DNA from 3 places in the Actinocorallia aurea genome. Region 1 is predicted to be linked to each of the others. Evidence: riboswitches for the same ligand, from Rfam matches in the RefSeq annotation. Region 1 holds a riboswitch; each other region holds the start of a gene.

Region 1 (4,750 bases):
TCGCGGGCGAAGTAGCCGAGGTAGGGGGCGCGTCCGAGGAGCGTGTAGTCGAAGACGGTCATGTCCTCGGGGAGGACGGGGTTCTGCGGCGCGTAAGCGATCGTCTTCGCTCGCTCGCGGCCACGGAACGCCGTACGCCCGGCCAAGGCGACCCGCCCGGAGCAGGGGAGCAGCCCCGCGACCGCTTGGAGCAGCGTGGACTTGCCCGCCCCGTTCGGTCCGACGACGGCCACCCATGAGCCCTCGGCCACGGTGAGCGTCACGCCGTCCAGGACGCGCCGCCCGTCGCGGTCCACGGTCAGGTCCGCGACCTCGATCACGACGGCCTCCCCCGGGACGAGCGCAGCACGGCGAGGAAGAACGGCGCCCCGACGAACGCCGTGACGACGCCCAGGGGCAGCTCCGCGGGCGCGACGACGGTCCTGGCGAGCAGGTCGGCGAGCACCAGGAACGCGGCCCCGCCCAGGAAGGACAGCGGCAATACCACCCGGAAGGAGCCCCCGGCCAGCATCCGCACGAGGTGCGGCACGACGATCCCGACGAACCCGATGAGCCCGCTCACCGCCACCGCGGACGCGGTCGCGAGGGACGCCGCGGCCAGCACCGTGAACCTCACCCGGGCGGCCCGCACCCCGAGGGACTCGGCCTCGTCGTCGCCGACCGCGAGGACGTCCAGGAGCCTCCCGTGCAGCAGCAGCACGACCGTGGAGACGAGCGCGTAGGGCGCGACCATGCCGAGCGTCTGCCAGGAGGCCCCCGACAGCCCGCCGAGGATCCACGTGTAGACCTGCTGGAGGTCCTCAAGGCGGCTCTGCTGCAGGAACGTCTGCGCGGCCGACAGGAACGACGAGACCGCCACGCCCGCGAGGATCAGCGTCCCCGTCCCGGGCCCCGCCGCCCGGCCGAGCAGGTAGGCGAGAGCGACCCCGGCGAGCGCCCCCGCGAACGCCGCGAGCGGCACGCCGAGCCGCGGCGCGACCGGCACGTAGAGGATGACCAGGGTCGCCCCGACGCCCGCGCCCGCCGCCGACCCGAGCAGGTACGGGTCGGCGAGCGGGTTGCGCAGGACGCCCTGGTAGCCCGCGCCCGCGAGCGCCAGCAGCCCGCCGACGAGCGCGCCGAGCAGCACCCGGGGCAGGCGCAGTTCGAAGACCAGCGCCTCCTCCATCGCCGACAGCCCCGACGGCAGCCCGGCGACGGCCTTGAGCACCGCGCCGGGCGGCAGCGCGATCGCGCCGACGAGCAGCCCGGCCGCGAGGGACGCCACCAGCACCGCCAGCGCGACCGCCAGCGGCACCGGGCGGAGCCGGGCACGAGAGCGCATCGGGTCAGGCCGCGGCCTTCTTGACGGCTTCGGAGATGTCCTCGATCAGTTCGGGCAGGCGCGGGCCCCAGCGGGAGGCGATGTCGTCGTCGAGCGTCACGACGCCGCCGGACTTGACCGCGGTGAGCCCCGACCAGCCCGCGCGCCCGGCGACGGTCTCGGCGGACTGGCCCGCGCCCTTGGCATCGGCGAGGAAGATCAGCTTCGGGTCGGCCTTGAGCACGGCCTCCGCCGACAGCTGCGGATAGCCGGTGCCCTGCTTGTCGGCCCCGTCGGCGATGTTCTCCAGCCCGAACAGGCCGTAGATCTGGCCCAGGAAGGTCTTCGACGTGATCGTGTAGAGGTCGGTGGTGACCTCGTGGAAGTAGGTGATCCCCGAACCGTCCGGCACGGCCTTCACCGCGGCGTCGATCCGGTCGCGCATGTCCTTGACGACGTCGGCGGCCTCCGCGGACCTGCCGGTGGCCGTGCCGAGGTCGGCGATCTGGTCGTAGGAGTCGTCCAGGACCGTCGCGGCGGGCTCCAGGACGACCGGGATCTTCAGCTTGCCGAGGGCGGCGACGATCCCGTCCATGTCGTCGGACAGGACCACGAGGTCGGGCTTGTACCCGGCGATCGCCTCGGCGTTCGGCTTGAAGCCCGACAGGTCGGTGCGGGGGGCCTCTTCGGGGAAGGTGGAGTAGTCGCTCACGGCCACGACCTGCTCGCCCGCGCCGATGGCGAACAGCATTTCGGTGGTGGTCGGGGACAGCGAGACGATCCGCGCGGCAGGGCCGGGCAGCGTCACCGAGCCGTTGGCGGCCTCGACGGTGACGGGCCCGGCGGACGGCGCCGCGGACGAGGTCTCCTCGGACGTGCCGGACGAGCCGCAGCCCGCGGCGAGGGGGAGGAGCAGCAGCAGAGCGCCCAGCGCGCGTCGCATTCGGTGGCCTTCCTGAGGGGGCCGGCGGCTGAGACGAGCGCCCGGCGGGGGCGGCCCGCCCTTCCGCCGAGGGTCGAGTACCGCTTGCGCAAGCGAGGCGGCCTGGCTTCGCCGAGAGGCGATCACAGTTGCGGGACAGCGCCGGATTCACACCGGACTTCGCTCACTTGCGCAGCTCGCACGGTATCGCAAAGACTTGACCAGGTCCGCGACGGGGTCGGCCCGCCCAGCGCTCCTCTGACTACTAAGCCATGCCTTGGCTCGGGCGTTCGGGTGTGCGCGGGTGGTGTTCAACGACGCCCTGCGTGCCCGAGAGGAGGCACACGCGGCGGGCCTGCCGTATCTGTCGGATGGGGATCTGTCGAAGCTGGTCATCACGCGGGCGAAGAGGACGCCGGAGCGGTCCTGGTTGGGTGAGGTGTCGGCGGTGGTGCTGCAGCAGGCCCTGGCAGATCTCAACCGCGCGTACCGGAACTTCTTCGCTTCCCTCACCGGTAAGCGCAAGGGCCCGAAGGTGGCCCGGCCCCGGTACCGGTCGCGCAAGGACCGCAGGCAGGCGGTCCGGTTCACCCGCAACGCCCAGTTCAGGGTGACTGCGGCAGGGAGGTTGCGGTTGCCGAAGATCGGTGATGTTCGGGTCCGCTGGTCGCGGCCTCTGCCGGCTGAGCCGTCGTCGGTGACGGTGATTCTGGACGCTGCGGGCCGGTACTACGCCTCGTTCGTGATCGACGTGAACGGCGAGGCACTGCCCGAGACCGATCGAGTGGTCGGCGTCATCGGGATGCTGGAGTACAAGGCCGTCCGTTACGGACGTACCTTGATCAGAATCGGCCGTTTCGAGCCCACCTCGCAGGTCTGTTCGGTGTGCGGGGTGAAGGACGGGCCGAAGCCGCTCGATGTCCGGTCGTGGATATGTCAGCGGTGTGCGGCTGTCCATGATCGGGATGTGAATGCGGCGGTCAACGTCGCCAGGGCCGCCGGGCTGGCGGTGTCGGCCTGTGGAGCGCGGGTAAGACCGGGAGTGATCCCGGCGCAGCGTGGTGAAGCAGGAACGCACTCCAAGCTCACGCCTGTACGGGTGTAGCAGGGGAGAACTCCCGCCCGTCAGGCGGGGAGGAGGTCAAGCTCGCGCCCGGGAGGCAGGGTTGCAGGAGCGCACCGAGGAGCAGGCCGCCTATCTGGCGATGGAACTCGCGCTGCGGGTCGGCGAGCTGATGCTGGCGGGCGGCGAGTCGGCCGAGAGCGTGGAGCGGGCGGTCTCCGGGTTCGGCCGCGCGCTCGGCATGCCCGCCCGCTCGGAGGTGAACGTCACGCTCTCGGCGATCTCGGTGTCGTACCTGCCGGGCCATGGGCGTCCCCCGGTCACCGGGGAGCGGGCGATCCGCCGCCGGGTCCCGGACTTCACCAGGGTCGTCGCGGTCGACCGGCTCGTCGCCGAGACCGAGCGCGGCGAGCTGACCATCGAGGAGGCCGCCGAGAGCCTGCGCCGGATCATCTCCGGCCCCGGCCCCTACCCGTGGTGGGTGCACGCGCCGACCCTGGCCGTCCTGGCGGGCGCGGGCGCGGTCCTCGTCGGCGGCGGGGCGCTGTCGGCCTTCGGCGCGTTCATCGCGACCCTGGTCGGCGACCGGGTGGCGGCCCGCCTCGGCTCGCGCGGCGTCTCGGAGTTCCTCCAGACCGCCCTCGCCGCGGGACTCGCCGCGACCCTCGCGGCGGCGCTCGTCTGGCTCGACGTCGAGGTGCGGGCCGGGGCGGTGATCATCGGCGTGGTGATCGCGCTCATCCCGGGGCGGGCGCTGGTCGCCAGCCTCCAGGACGGCATCGCGGGCGACTACGTGACGGGCTCGATCCGCCTCGTCGAGGCGATCTACATCATCGCCGCGATCCTCAGCGGCGTCGGGTTCACCATCTACGTGGCGGCCCGCATGGGCGTCCCGATCTCCCTGGAGCACCTGCCGCTCGCCCGGCTGACCGCGGGCAGCTCCGTCATCGCCGCGGGCGTGATCTCCGCGGCCTTCGCGGTGCACGTCGTCGCGCCGCCGCTGTGGGTGCTGCCCGGGGCGGTCGGCGGGCTGGTGAGCTGGACGATCTTCACAAATCTGCTGCGCCAGGACGTCGCGGCCCCCGCCGCGACCCTCGTGGCGACGCTCGTCGTCGGCCTGTTCATGACCGCGCTCGCCCGCTACCGGGGCGTCCCGCCGATCGTCGCGGTGGTGCCGTGCGTCGCACCGCTCATGCCCGGCTCCCTCATGTACCGGGGCCTGCTGGAGATGACGACGGGGCACACCCAGACCGGTCTGGTCACCCTGGTGGAGGCACTGTCGACCGCGCTGGCGCTCGGCGCGGGCGTCATCCTGGGCGGCGAGCTGCTGCGGGCGATCCGGCCCGTCCGGGCGACCGCCGCGCAGCTTCTGTCGCCGGTCGCCCGCCGGGAGCGGCGCGTCAGGCAGTGACCCGGTAGTTCTCCAGGTGGGCCAGGACGGACTGGTTGGCCTCCCAGCCGT
Region 2 (4,750 bases), on a different contig from region 1:
TCCCGGCGATCCCGAGGTCGCCGGGCTGCTGGCCCTCATGCTGCTCACCGACGCCCGCAGACCGGCCCGCACCATGCCGGACGGCGATCTGGTGCCGCTCGGCGAACAGGACCGTTCGCTCTGGGATCCCCGCCTCCTCGCCGAAGGGCTCGCTCTCATCGAGGAGACGCTGGGCGGCGGCGGCCTGCTCGGGCCCTACCAGCTCCAAGCCGCGATCGCCGCGGTGCACTGCGAGGCGCCCTCGGTGGCGGAGACGGACTGGCCGCAGATCCTCGGCCTCTTCGATCTCCTGCTCAGGTACGACCCCAGTCCCGTGGTCCCCCTCAACCGGAGCGTGGCCCTCGCCATGGTGGCCGGCCCGGCCGTCGCCTTGGAGGCCCTCACCGCCCTCTCCGAGGACAAGCGCATCGCCCGCCACCACCGCTACTTCGCCACCCGCGCCCACATCCTCGAACTCCTCGGCGACACCTCCGCCGCCGCGACCGCCTACCGCGAGGCCGCCCGCCGCACCCTCAGCCGCGCCGAACACCGCCACCTCACCCTCCGCGCCGCCCACCTGTCCCCACCTGATTCCTCCACCCGCCCATTACCGCACCGACCGTGCGCGTGCCGCGGAGAGGGAAGCCCGGCTGGCGCAGGCGCGCGATCGGGTGAGGGTCTGAACGGGAGGCACGGGTGAGGGATGCGGGCCGCTCGGTTGGCTCTTGGAGGCGGGCCATCAGGTGGGCGTCGAGGAAGCCGCGCTCGGAGGCCGGGTCGTGGACGAGCCGGGCGAACGGGACGAGGCCCGATCCTGCGAGCAGGTCGGCGAACCGATCTACGGGCCAGCTGTAGGCGGGTGCCACCTTGTGGTCGAAGCGGACGGGTTCGGGGGCGTCCGTAGCGAAGAACGAGACCAGGAGCAGGCCGCCCGGAGCCAGGACACGGGCCTGCTCATCGAGCAGCGCGGGCAGTTCCGCAGGAGGGGTGTGGATCATCGAGTAGTAGGCCAGCAGACCGCCGAGCGCGCCGTCCCCGACCGGAAGGGATTCCATCCGCGCCTCGTCGAACCGCAGCTCCGGGTAGGCCCGGCGAGCGTACTCGACCATGCCCCGGGACAGGTCGAGGCCGAAGGCTTCCAGCCCCAGGTCGTGCAGCATCGCGGACAGATGCCCCGGCCCGCATCCGACGTCGGCGACCCGAAGGTTCCCCGTCTCTCGCACCAGTTCGGCGAAGCCGGCGAGCATGGCCCGCGCGAACGGCCGAGTCTCCAGCCGGTCGGCGAACATCGACGCGTACAACTCGACGACGGCGTCGTACGCGGCCCCGGTCCCCTCGTGATGCCCCACCACAACCGAGGACGCTAACACGCACCAGCCGCCCTCATCCCGAACACGGGTGAGGCACGGGAACGGAGCGGGCGCGGGACGGGAAGGGGCGGGGTGGCATAGGCGGGACGGGGCGGAGCAGGCGTGGACGGGACAGGACGGGCACAGGGCGGGGCTGGCGCGGGACCGAACGGGTGAGGCAGGCGGGGCGGTTGGGTGGCGCGGCGTCAGGGGGCGCGGTAGGGGTGGGTGCGGTGTGGTGTGGGGGATGGTGGCCGGCGGGGAGACGGCCATGGTGGGTGTGGGGGTGGAGTGGGGGCTAGATGTTGAGGTTGTTAGGGGGTGGGGGTACTAGATGTAGAGTTCTCTTGTGCTGGTCCGCCCTTTGGGGTGGGGAAAGAGGGAACCCGGTGGGAATCCGGGACTGCCCCGCAGCGGTGAAGGGGAACGGAAGCCGTCAGAGAGCACTGGTCCGCGAGGGCTGGGAAGCGACGGCCGGTAGGCGAGTGGTGGGCGCCCCTGAGTCCGAAGACCTGCCTGCACGTGTTTCGTCCATAGGTCCCGAGGGAGGGCCGGCGGACGCGTGTGCGGGCATGGCCGTGCGCCGTCCTCGTGCGCCCTCGGGCAGTGCTGCACGAGGGAGAGCAGATGACGGTGACCGAGACGGCTGCCGATCGCGAACAGGCGATCCGGGAGGCGGCCGCACGGGTCGCGGCCGATCCGGACCAGTCGCGGGTCGCGGCCGGGCTGCTGGCGGAGCTGATCGCCGACGAGGCGGCGGCGGAGGGCGCGGTGGCGTTCTCGGCGTCGATCGCGCTGGCGCGGGAGCAGGGGCTGCTGAACGAGCGGACCGCGGTGTTCGTCGCGCGGAACGCGGCCGCGCTGGACGCGCTCGTCGACCACGGGGCCGACGCGCGGCTGGAGTACTTCGGGATGCGCACGGTCTACGACAGGTACCTGCTGCGCCACCCCGTCACCCGCAAGGTGATCGAACGGCCGCAGTACTTCTTCCTGCGGGTCGCGTGCGGCCTCGCCGACACCGTCGAAGAGGCAGGGCGGCTGTACGGGCTGATGTCGCGGCTGGAGTACCTGCCGTCGTCGCCGACGCTCTTCAACTCGGGGGCGGCGCGGCCCCAACTGTCGTCGTGCTTCCTGCTGGACTCGCCGCGCGACGAGCTGGAGTCGATCTACACCCGGTACGGGCAGGTCGCGCGGCTGTCGAAGTACGCGGGCGGCATCGGGATCTCCTGGTCGCGGATCCGTTCGCGCGGATCCCTGATCCGCGGCACCAACGGGCACTCGAACGGGATCGTGCCTTGGCTGCGGACCCTCGACGCGTCCGTCGCCGCGGTCAACCAGGGCGGGCGCCGCAAGGGCGCGGCGTGCGTCTACCTGGAGCCGTGGCACGCCGACGTCGAGGAGTTCCTCGAGCTGCGCGACAACACCGGCGAGGACGCGCGGCGCACCCACAACCTCAACCTCGCGCACTGGATCCCCGACGAGTTCATGCGGCGGGTCGACGCCGACGCCGACTGGTCGCTGTTCGACCCGAAGGACGTGCCCGAGTTCGTCGACCTGTGGGGCGAGGAGTTCGACGCCGCGTACCGGGCCGCGGAGGCGGCCGGAAAGCACGTGAAGCGGGTGCCGGCGCGCGCGCTCTACGGCCGGATGATGCGGACGCTCGCGCAGACCGGCAACGGCTGGATGACGTTCAAGGACGCCGCGAACCGGGCCTGCAACCAGACGGCCGAGCCCGGCAACGTGGTGCACCTGTCGAACCTGTGCACCGAGATCATCGAGGTGACGAGCGACGGCGAGACCGCGGTGTGCAACCTCGGTTCGGTGAACCTCGCCCGGCATGTCGGCGCGGACGGGTTCGACTTCGCGCGGTTGCGCGAGACCGTCCGGACTGCGGTGCGGTTCCTGGACCGGACGATCGACCGCGGCTTCTACCCGACGGATGAGGCGCGCCGCGCGAACCTGCGGTGGCGTCCGGTGGGGCTCGGGGTGATGGGCCTCGCCGATGTGTTCTTCACGCTGCGGCTGCCGTTCGACTCGGCCGCGGCGCGGGAGCTGTCGACCGCGATCGCCGAGGAGATCGCGCTGGCCGCGTACGGGACGTCGGCGGACCTGGCGGAGGAGCTCGGCGCGCACCCGTCGTACGGGGCGACGCGGGCGGCCCGGGGCGTGCTGCACCCCGACCACTTCCCCGGGGCGGCGCACAGCGGTGAGTGGGCGGCCGTGCGGGAGCGGGTCGCGCGGACGGGCCTGCGCAACTCGCTGCTGGTGGCGATCGCGCCGACGGCGACGATCGCCTCGATCGCGGGCGCTTACGAGTGCGTCGAGCCGCAGGTCAGCAATGTGTTCAAGCGGGAGACTCTGTCGGGCGAGTTCCTCCAGGTGAACCGCTACCTGGTGCGCGACCTGCGCGAGCGGGGGCTGTGGATCCCCGAGATCCGTGACGCGATCAAACGGGCCGAAGGGTCAATCCAGGACATCTCGGTCATTGACGACGACCTGAAGGCGCTCTACCGGACGGCGTGGGAGCTGCCGCAGCGCGCGCTCATCGACCTCGCGGCGGCCCGGACCCCGTTCATCGACCAGGCGCAGTCGCTCAACCTGTTCATGGCGACGCCGACGATCGGCAAGCTCTCCTCGATGTACTCCTACGCGTGGAAGTCGGGGCTGAAGACCACCTACTACCTGCGCTCCCGCCCCGCGACGCGGATCGCGCAGACCACGGTGGCGGCGCCGGGCACCGCGCTCGACGGCACGCCGGGCCAGGCCGCCGACGACGCCGCGTCCGCGCCGCGAGCCGGCCGCCCGCCGACGGGACCCGGCTCGCCGGAAAGCGGCCCCGCGTTCGGCGGAGGCGCAAGCGCACCGCTCGCTTTCGTCGACGCGGACGCGGTCGCGTGCTCCCTGGAGAACCCCGAGATCTGCGAGGCGTGCCAGTGATGACCCTGCTCGATCCCGGCATGGACCTGACGCTCCGGCCCATGCGCTATCCCGACTTCTACGAGCGCTACCGGGCGGCGATCCGCAACACCTGGACGGTCGAGGAGGTGGACCTCGCGTCCGACCTCGCCGACCTGGGGCGGCTGACGCCCGAGGAACTGCACCTGGTGAAGCGGCTCGTGGCGTTCTTCGCCACAGGCGATTCGATCGTCGCCAACAACCTGGTGCTGAACCTGTACAAGCACGTCAACAGCCCGGAGGCGCGGCTGTACCTTTCGCGGCAGCTCTTCGAGGAGGCCGTGCACGTCCAGTTCTATCTGACGCTGCTCGACACCTACCTCCAGGACGACGAGGAGCGCAGGCAGGCGTTCGCGGCGATCGAGCACATTCCGTCGATCCGGGCGAAGGGCGAGTTCTGCTTCAGGTGGATCGACTCGATCTCCGGCCTTGAGGAGCTGCGGACGGCCGAGGAGCGCCGCGGCTTC
Region 3 (4,750 bases), on a different contig from region 1:
GCGACGACGTCGGCGCCGGCCTCGGCGGCGGCCAGGACGGCCTCCAGGGCGTAGGCGCGGTTGGCCTTGTAGCCGTCGAAGAAGTGCTCGGCGTCCACGAAGACGCGCTGGCCTTCGGCCCTCAGGTGGGCGACGGTGTCGCGGATCATCGCGAGGTTCTCGGCGAGGGTCGTGCGCAGGGCCAGCTCGACGTGCCGGTCGTGGGCCTTGGCGACGAGCGTGACGACGGGGGCGCGGGAGTCGCGCAGCGCCGCGACCTGCGGGTCGTCGGCGGCCTTCAGACCGGCCCGGCGGGTCGCGCCGAACGCGGCGAGCTTGGCGTGCTTGAGGTCGAGTTCGGTCCGGGCGAGCCGGAAGAACTCGGTGTCCTTGGGGTTGGCGCCGGGCCAGCCGCCCTCGATGAAGCTCACGCCGAGGTCGTCCAGATGCCGCGCGATGACCAGCTTGTCCTGGACGGTCAGGTTGAGGCCCTCCTGCTGGGAGCCGTCCCGCAGGGTGGTGTCGTAGACGTGAAAGCCGTCACTCATGGGTGGTGCCCCTCAGATCGCAAGGTCCGGCGAAACAAAAAGACCCCCCACGGGACGTGAGAGGTCTGCGCGCCGGCGATGTCCTTTTAGCCGACGCGCCGTCCGATAATGATCAGGCCGGAGCGCATAGTGCTCCGCAGTCTGCCACACGTGTTACAGCCCCGTCACATGAATCTCAGATTACGAGACGCACATCACTGGCCGTCCGGAGAGTGAGACGGGCCTGACGCGTGCGCGTCAAGCCCGCTCCTTCGAGACCGTTCAGGCGAGGTTCGTGATCCACTGGTAGGGGTCGGGGCGGTTGCCGTACTGGATGCCGACGAGTTCCTCGCGAAGACGGAGGGTGACGGGGCCGCCCTCTTCGGAGATGGTGAACTCGCCCTCGGCGCCCTTGACGCGGCCGACGGGGGTGATGACGGCGGCGGTGCCGCAGGCGAAGACCTCGGTGAGGGCGCCGGAGGCGACGTCGGCCTGCCACTGCTCGACGCTGATCGGCTCCTCGGAGACCTTGATCCCGAGGTCGGGTGCGAGGCGGAGGAGGGAGTCGCGGGTGATGCCGGGAAGGATCGTGCCGGTGGTGGGCGGGGTGATGATCCGCGCGTCGGCGCCGGAGCCGTAGACGAAGAAGAGGTTCATGCCGCCCATCTCCTCCACCCAGCGGTGTTCGGCGGAGTCGAGCCAGACGACCTGGTCGCAGCCCTGCGCGACGGCCTCCTGCTGGGCGACGAAGGCCGCGGCGTAGTTGCCGCCGCACTTGGCGAAGCCGGTGCCGCCGGGGGCCGCGCGGGTGTACTCGGTGGACAGCCAGACCGAGACCGGCTTGATCGCGCCGGAGAAGTACGCGGCGGACGGCGAGGCGATCACGCAGAACAGGTACTTGGACGAGGGGTAGTTGACGCCCATGCCGGTCTCGGTCGCGATGATGAACGGCCGCAGGTACAGGCTGTGGCCCTCGCGGGTGGGCACCCAGTCCCTGTCGGCGTCGACGAGCAGGCGCAGCGCCTCGAGGAAGGTCTCCTCGGGCAGTTCCGGCATGGCCATGCGGCGGCAGGAGACGTTGAAGCGGGCGGCGTTGGCCTCGGGCCGGAAGCTGACGATGGAGCCGTCGGGCTGGCGGTAGGCCTTCATGCCCTCGAACAATTCCTGGGCGTAGTGGAAGACCTTGGTGGCCGGGTCCAGGGAGAGCGGTCCGTACGGCCGGAGCTGGGCGTCGTGCCAGCCTCGCTCGGTGTCCCACTCGATGGTGATCATGTGTTCGGTGAACACCTGCCCGAACCCGGGCTCGGCCAGCAGCTTCTCCAGCTCCTCCGGGGACTTGCGCTGCTCGGCGAGCTTGACGGTGAACTCGATCATTTGTCCAAACCTCTTCCGGGTCACCGGGGAACGACCTCCGGTGCTCTCCATTGTGTGCTCTGTCTCACGTTCACGCGACCTGGACCTTCTCGGTGACGCGGACACACCCGGAAAAACCGAAAACGGGCGCGCCGCGTCCGCGGCACGCCCGTCCTGACGACCCTTGAGGGGGACCAGGCGGCTGCCGCCTACCCGGCTACTCGCTTGGCGATGTCGTCGCCGATCTGCTGGGTGCTGCGCGCGCCCGAGCGCTCGGTGAGGTCCTCGCCGACGGCCTTCTCGATCTTGCGCGCCGCCTCGGGCAGGCCGAGGTGCTCCAGCAGCATCGCGACGGACAGGATGGTGGCCGTGGGGTCGGCCTTGCTCTGCCCGGCGATGTCGGGGGCGCTGCCGTGGACCGGCTCGAACATCGACGGCGCGGTCTTGTCCGGGTTGACGTTGCCGGAGGCGGCCAGGCCGATGCCGCCGGCGATCGCGGCGCCGATGTCGGTGATGATGTCGCCGAACAGGTTGTCGGTGACGATCACGTCGAAGCGGGACGGGTTGTTCACGAAGAACATGGTGGCCGCGTCGACGTGGACGTAGTCGGTGGCGACCTCGGGGAACTCCACCGCGACCTGCTTCATGATCCGCTGGTACAGCTCACCGGCGAAGGTGAGGACGTTGTCCTTGTGGACCAGGGTCAGCTTCTTGCGGGGCCGGGTGGCCGCGATCTGGAAGGCGTACCGCACGACGCGCTCGACGCCGAAGGCGGTGTTCACGCTCTCCTGGGTGGCGACCTCGTGCGGGGTGCCCTTGCGGACGACGCCGCCGACGCCGGTGTACGGCCCCTCGGTGCCCTCACGGACGACGATCATGTCGATGTCCTCGGGGGCGACGCCCGCCAGCGGGGTCGAGACGCCGGGGAACAGCTTGACCGGGCGCAGGTTCACGTAGTGGTCGAGGGCGAACCGCAGCTTGAGCAGCAGCCCCCGCTCCAGGGTGCCCGACGGGACGGTCGGGTCGCCGACCGCGCCGAGAAGGATGGCGTCCTGACCGCGGATCTCCTCCAGGACCGAGTCCGGGAGGACCTCGCCGGTCCGGTGCCACCGGGCGGCGCCGAGATCGTAGGCGGTCTGCTCGATCGACAGGTCGTACTGGCCGGCGATCACGTCGAGGACCTTCAGGCCTTCGGCGACGACCTCGGGGCCGATGCCGTCACCTGCGACGACTGCGAGTCGGATGTTGCGGGATGCCATGGCGGCATCCTAGTGCATTCGTCTCAGTCATCGGGCATCCGTCTCACATTTCAGAACACCTCACGAGACGCCCGAGATGTCCGCGCTTGACGGACGGCCCGGCGACAGAGGACCCTCCAAGGGACAAATCAATACAGAGGCGACGGTGTGCAGGAACCCGGTGAGAATCCGGGACGGTCCCGCCACTGTGATCCGGCCGCGTCCGGAGAGTCAGAACACTGACCCGTCGTCCTCCCTGATTCGGGGCGAGGCACCCCGAAAGGAGAACCATGAACACTCCCGAGACCACGGTGGCAACCGGCGCGCAGTCGGCCGCCGTAAGCGATCTCCGTACCTACGTGTTCCTCGCATTCGCGCTCGCCGTGGCGTTCGCCACGCTCTACGCGCTCTTCTTCGCCCCCCAGACCGTCCTGCACGAGCTCGCGCACGACGGCAGGCACCTCTTCGGCGCCCCCTGCCACTGATGGCCGCCGAACCCCTCCCCCGGCTCGTCGGCCGGGGTGTCATCGCCGGTGCCCTCGCCGGCCTGATCTCGGGCGGCTTCGCCTTCCTCGTCGCCGAACCGGTCATGGACCGGGCGGTCGAGCTGGAAGGGGAGCGCTCGGCCGCCGAAGCCGCAGCGGCGGGAATCCACGAGCACGCCGAAGAGGTGTTCACCCGCTCCGAGCAGCACCTCGGCCTCGTCCTGGCCTCGGTGGGGGCGGGCATCGCCTTCGGCATCATCTTCGCCGCCGTCTACTGGGCCGTGTTCCGCCGCACGTCGGCGGAACATCCTTGGCGGCGTGCCCTGACGCTCGCCGGAGCCGCCTTCACGGGCTACTGGCTTCTCCCGTTCGTCCGCTTCCCGCCCAACCCGCCGGGGGTGGGCGACGAGGGGACCCTGCAGCAGCGGACGCTCACCTGGGTCGCGGCGATCGTCATCGGCCTCGCCGCGATGTTCGTCGCGTGGCGGGTCGACGCGGCGCTGCGCGACAAGCCCGCGCACCTCAGGCACCTGGCGACCGGCGCGGTGCCGGTCGCGGGGCTCGCGGTGCTCTTCCTGATCCCCGGCGATCCCGACGAGCTCCCGGTGCCGCCGGAGCTGCTGTGGGACTTCCGGATCCTGGCCGCGGCCTCGGCGGTCATCCTCTGGACGTCCCTCGGCGTCGTCTTCGGGCTCCTCGGCGTCCGCGCCGCGGCGCCTGCACCGCGGCCCGTGCCGGCTTGACCCTGCCGACAGTGCCGACCGCGGCCCTGCCGGCCTGACCGGGCGCGCCGGGCGGACTCCCCTCCGCCCGGCGCGAGTCGGCTAGACCGGCGGCGAGAGCAGGACCGCGAGCCGCTCCGGCCCGGAGACCCCGAGCCGGCCGCAGATCTCGGCGATCTGGTCGGCGACGGTCTTGGCGGCGAGCCCCGTCTGCTCGGCGATCTCCGGCTCGGTCCGGCCTGCCGCGACGAGCCCGGCGAGCTCGTACTGGATGCGGCTGAGGTCGGGCACGGCGGCGGTGCGCAGCGCGGGCGTGCGGACCTGGTCGGAACGCTGGGCGAGCACCCACGCCCGGGTTCCGGCGGCCGCGGCCTGCTGCTTGTCCCAGTGCACCTCGGCGGCCTGCGCCGCGGCCTCCGCCGCGTGCAGCGTCATGCCGAGTTCCT

The links. Region 1 has a riboswitch for cobalamin ahead of ACYVOM_RS39990 (ABC transporter substrate-binding protein). Riboswitches for the same ligand answer to the same signal wherever they lie in the genome.
Region 2: another riboswitch for cobalamin. It lies ahead of ACYVOM_RS10525 (ribonucleoside-diphosphate reductase subunit alpha); the one in region 1 lies ahead of ACYVOM_RS39990 (ABC transporter substrate-binding protein).
Region 3: another riboswitch for cobalamin. It lies ahead of ACYVOM_RS01755 (CbtB domain-containing protein); the one in region 1 lies ahead of ACYVOM_RS39990 (ABC transporter substrate-binding protein).

What each region holds. Positions count from the first base shown of each region.
Region 1 is NZ_BAAGPQ010000038.1:361,695-366,444, forward strand. It holds gene ACYVOM_RS39980 (ABC transporter ATP-binding protein) at 1-320, opposite strand, end outside; gene ACYVOM_RS39985 (FecCD family ABC transporter permease) at 317-1,324, opposite strand; gene ACYVOM_RS39990 (ABC transporter substrate-binding protein) at 1,329-2,246, opposite strand; adenosylcobalamin (AdoCbl) riboswitch at 2,332-2,420, opposite strand; gene ACYVOM_RS39995 (RNA-guided endonuclease InsQ/TnpB family protein) at 2,503-3,330, shown strand; gene ACYVOM_RS40000 (threonine/serine exporter family protein) at 3,392-4,699, shown strand; gene ACYVOM_RS40005 (AAA domain-containing protein) at 4,689-4,750, opposite strand, start outside.
Region 2 is NZ_BAAGPQ010000008.1:73,668-78,417, reverse strand. It holds gene ACYVOM_RS10535 (RNA polymerase sigma factor) at 1-679, shown strand, start outside; partial or broken gene ACYVOM_RS10530 (class I SAM-dependent methyltransferase) at 834-1,226, opposite strand; cobalamin riboswitch at 1,665-1,862, shown strand; gene ACYVOM_RS10525 (ribonucleoside-diphosphate reductase subunit alpha) at 1,956-4,265, shown strand; gene ACYVOM_RS10520 (ribonucleotide-diphosphate reductase subunit beta) at 4,265-4,750, shown strand, end outside.
Region 3 is NZ_BAAGPQ010000002.1:324,792-329,541, forward strand. It holds gene cimA (citramalate synthase) at 1-527, opposite strand, end outside; gene ACYVOM_RS01745 (branched-chain amino acid aminotransferase) at 789-1,880, opposite strand; gene ACYVOM_RS01750 (3-isopropylmalate dehydrogenase) at 2,069-3,118, opposite strand; adenosylcobalamin (AdoCbl) riboswitch at 3,244-3,385, shown strand; gene ACYVOM_RS01755 (CbtB domain-containing protein) at 3,388-3,582, shown strand; gene ACYVOM_RS01760 (CbtA family protein) at 3,582-4,325, shown strand; gene ACYVOM_RS01765 (AAA family ATPase) at 4,407-4,750, opposite strand, start outside.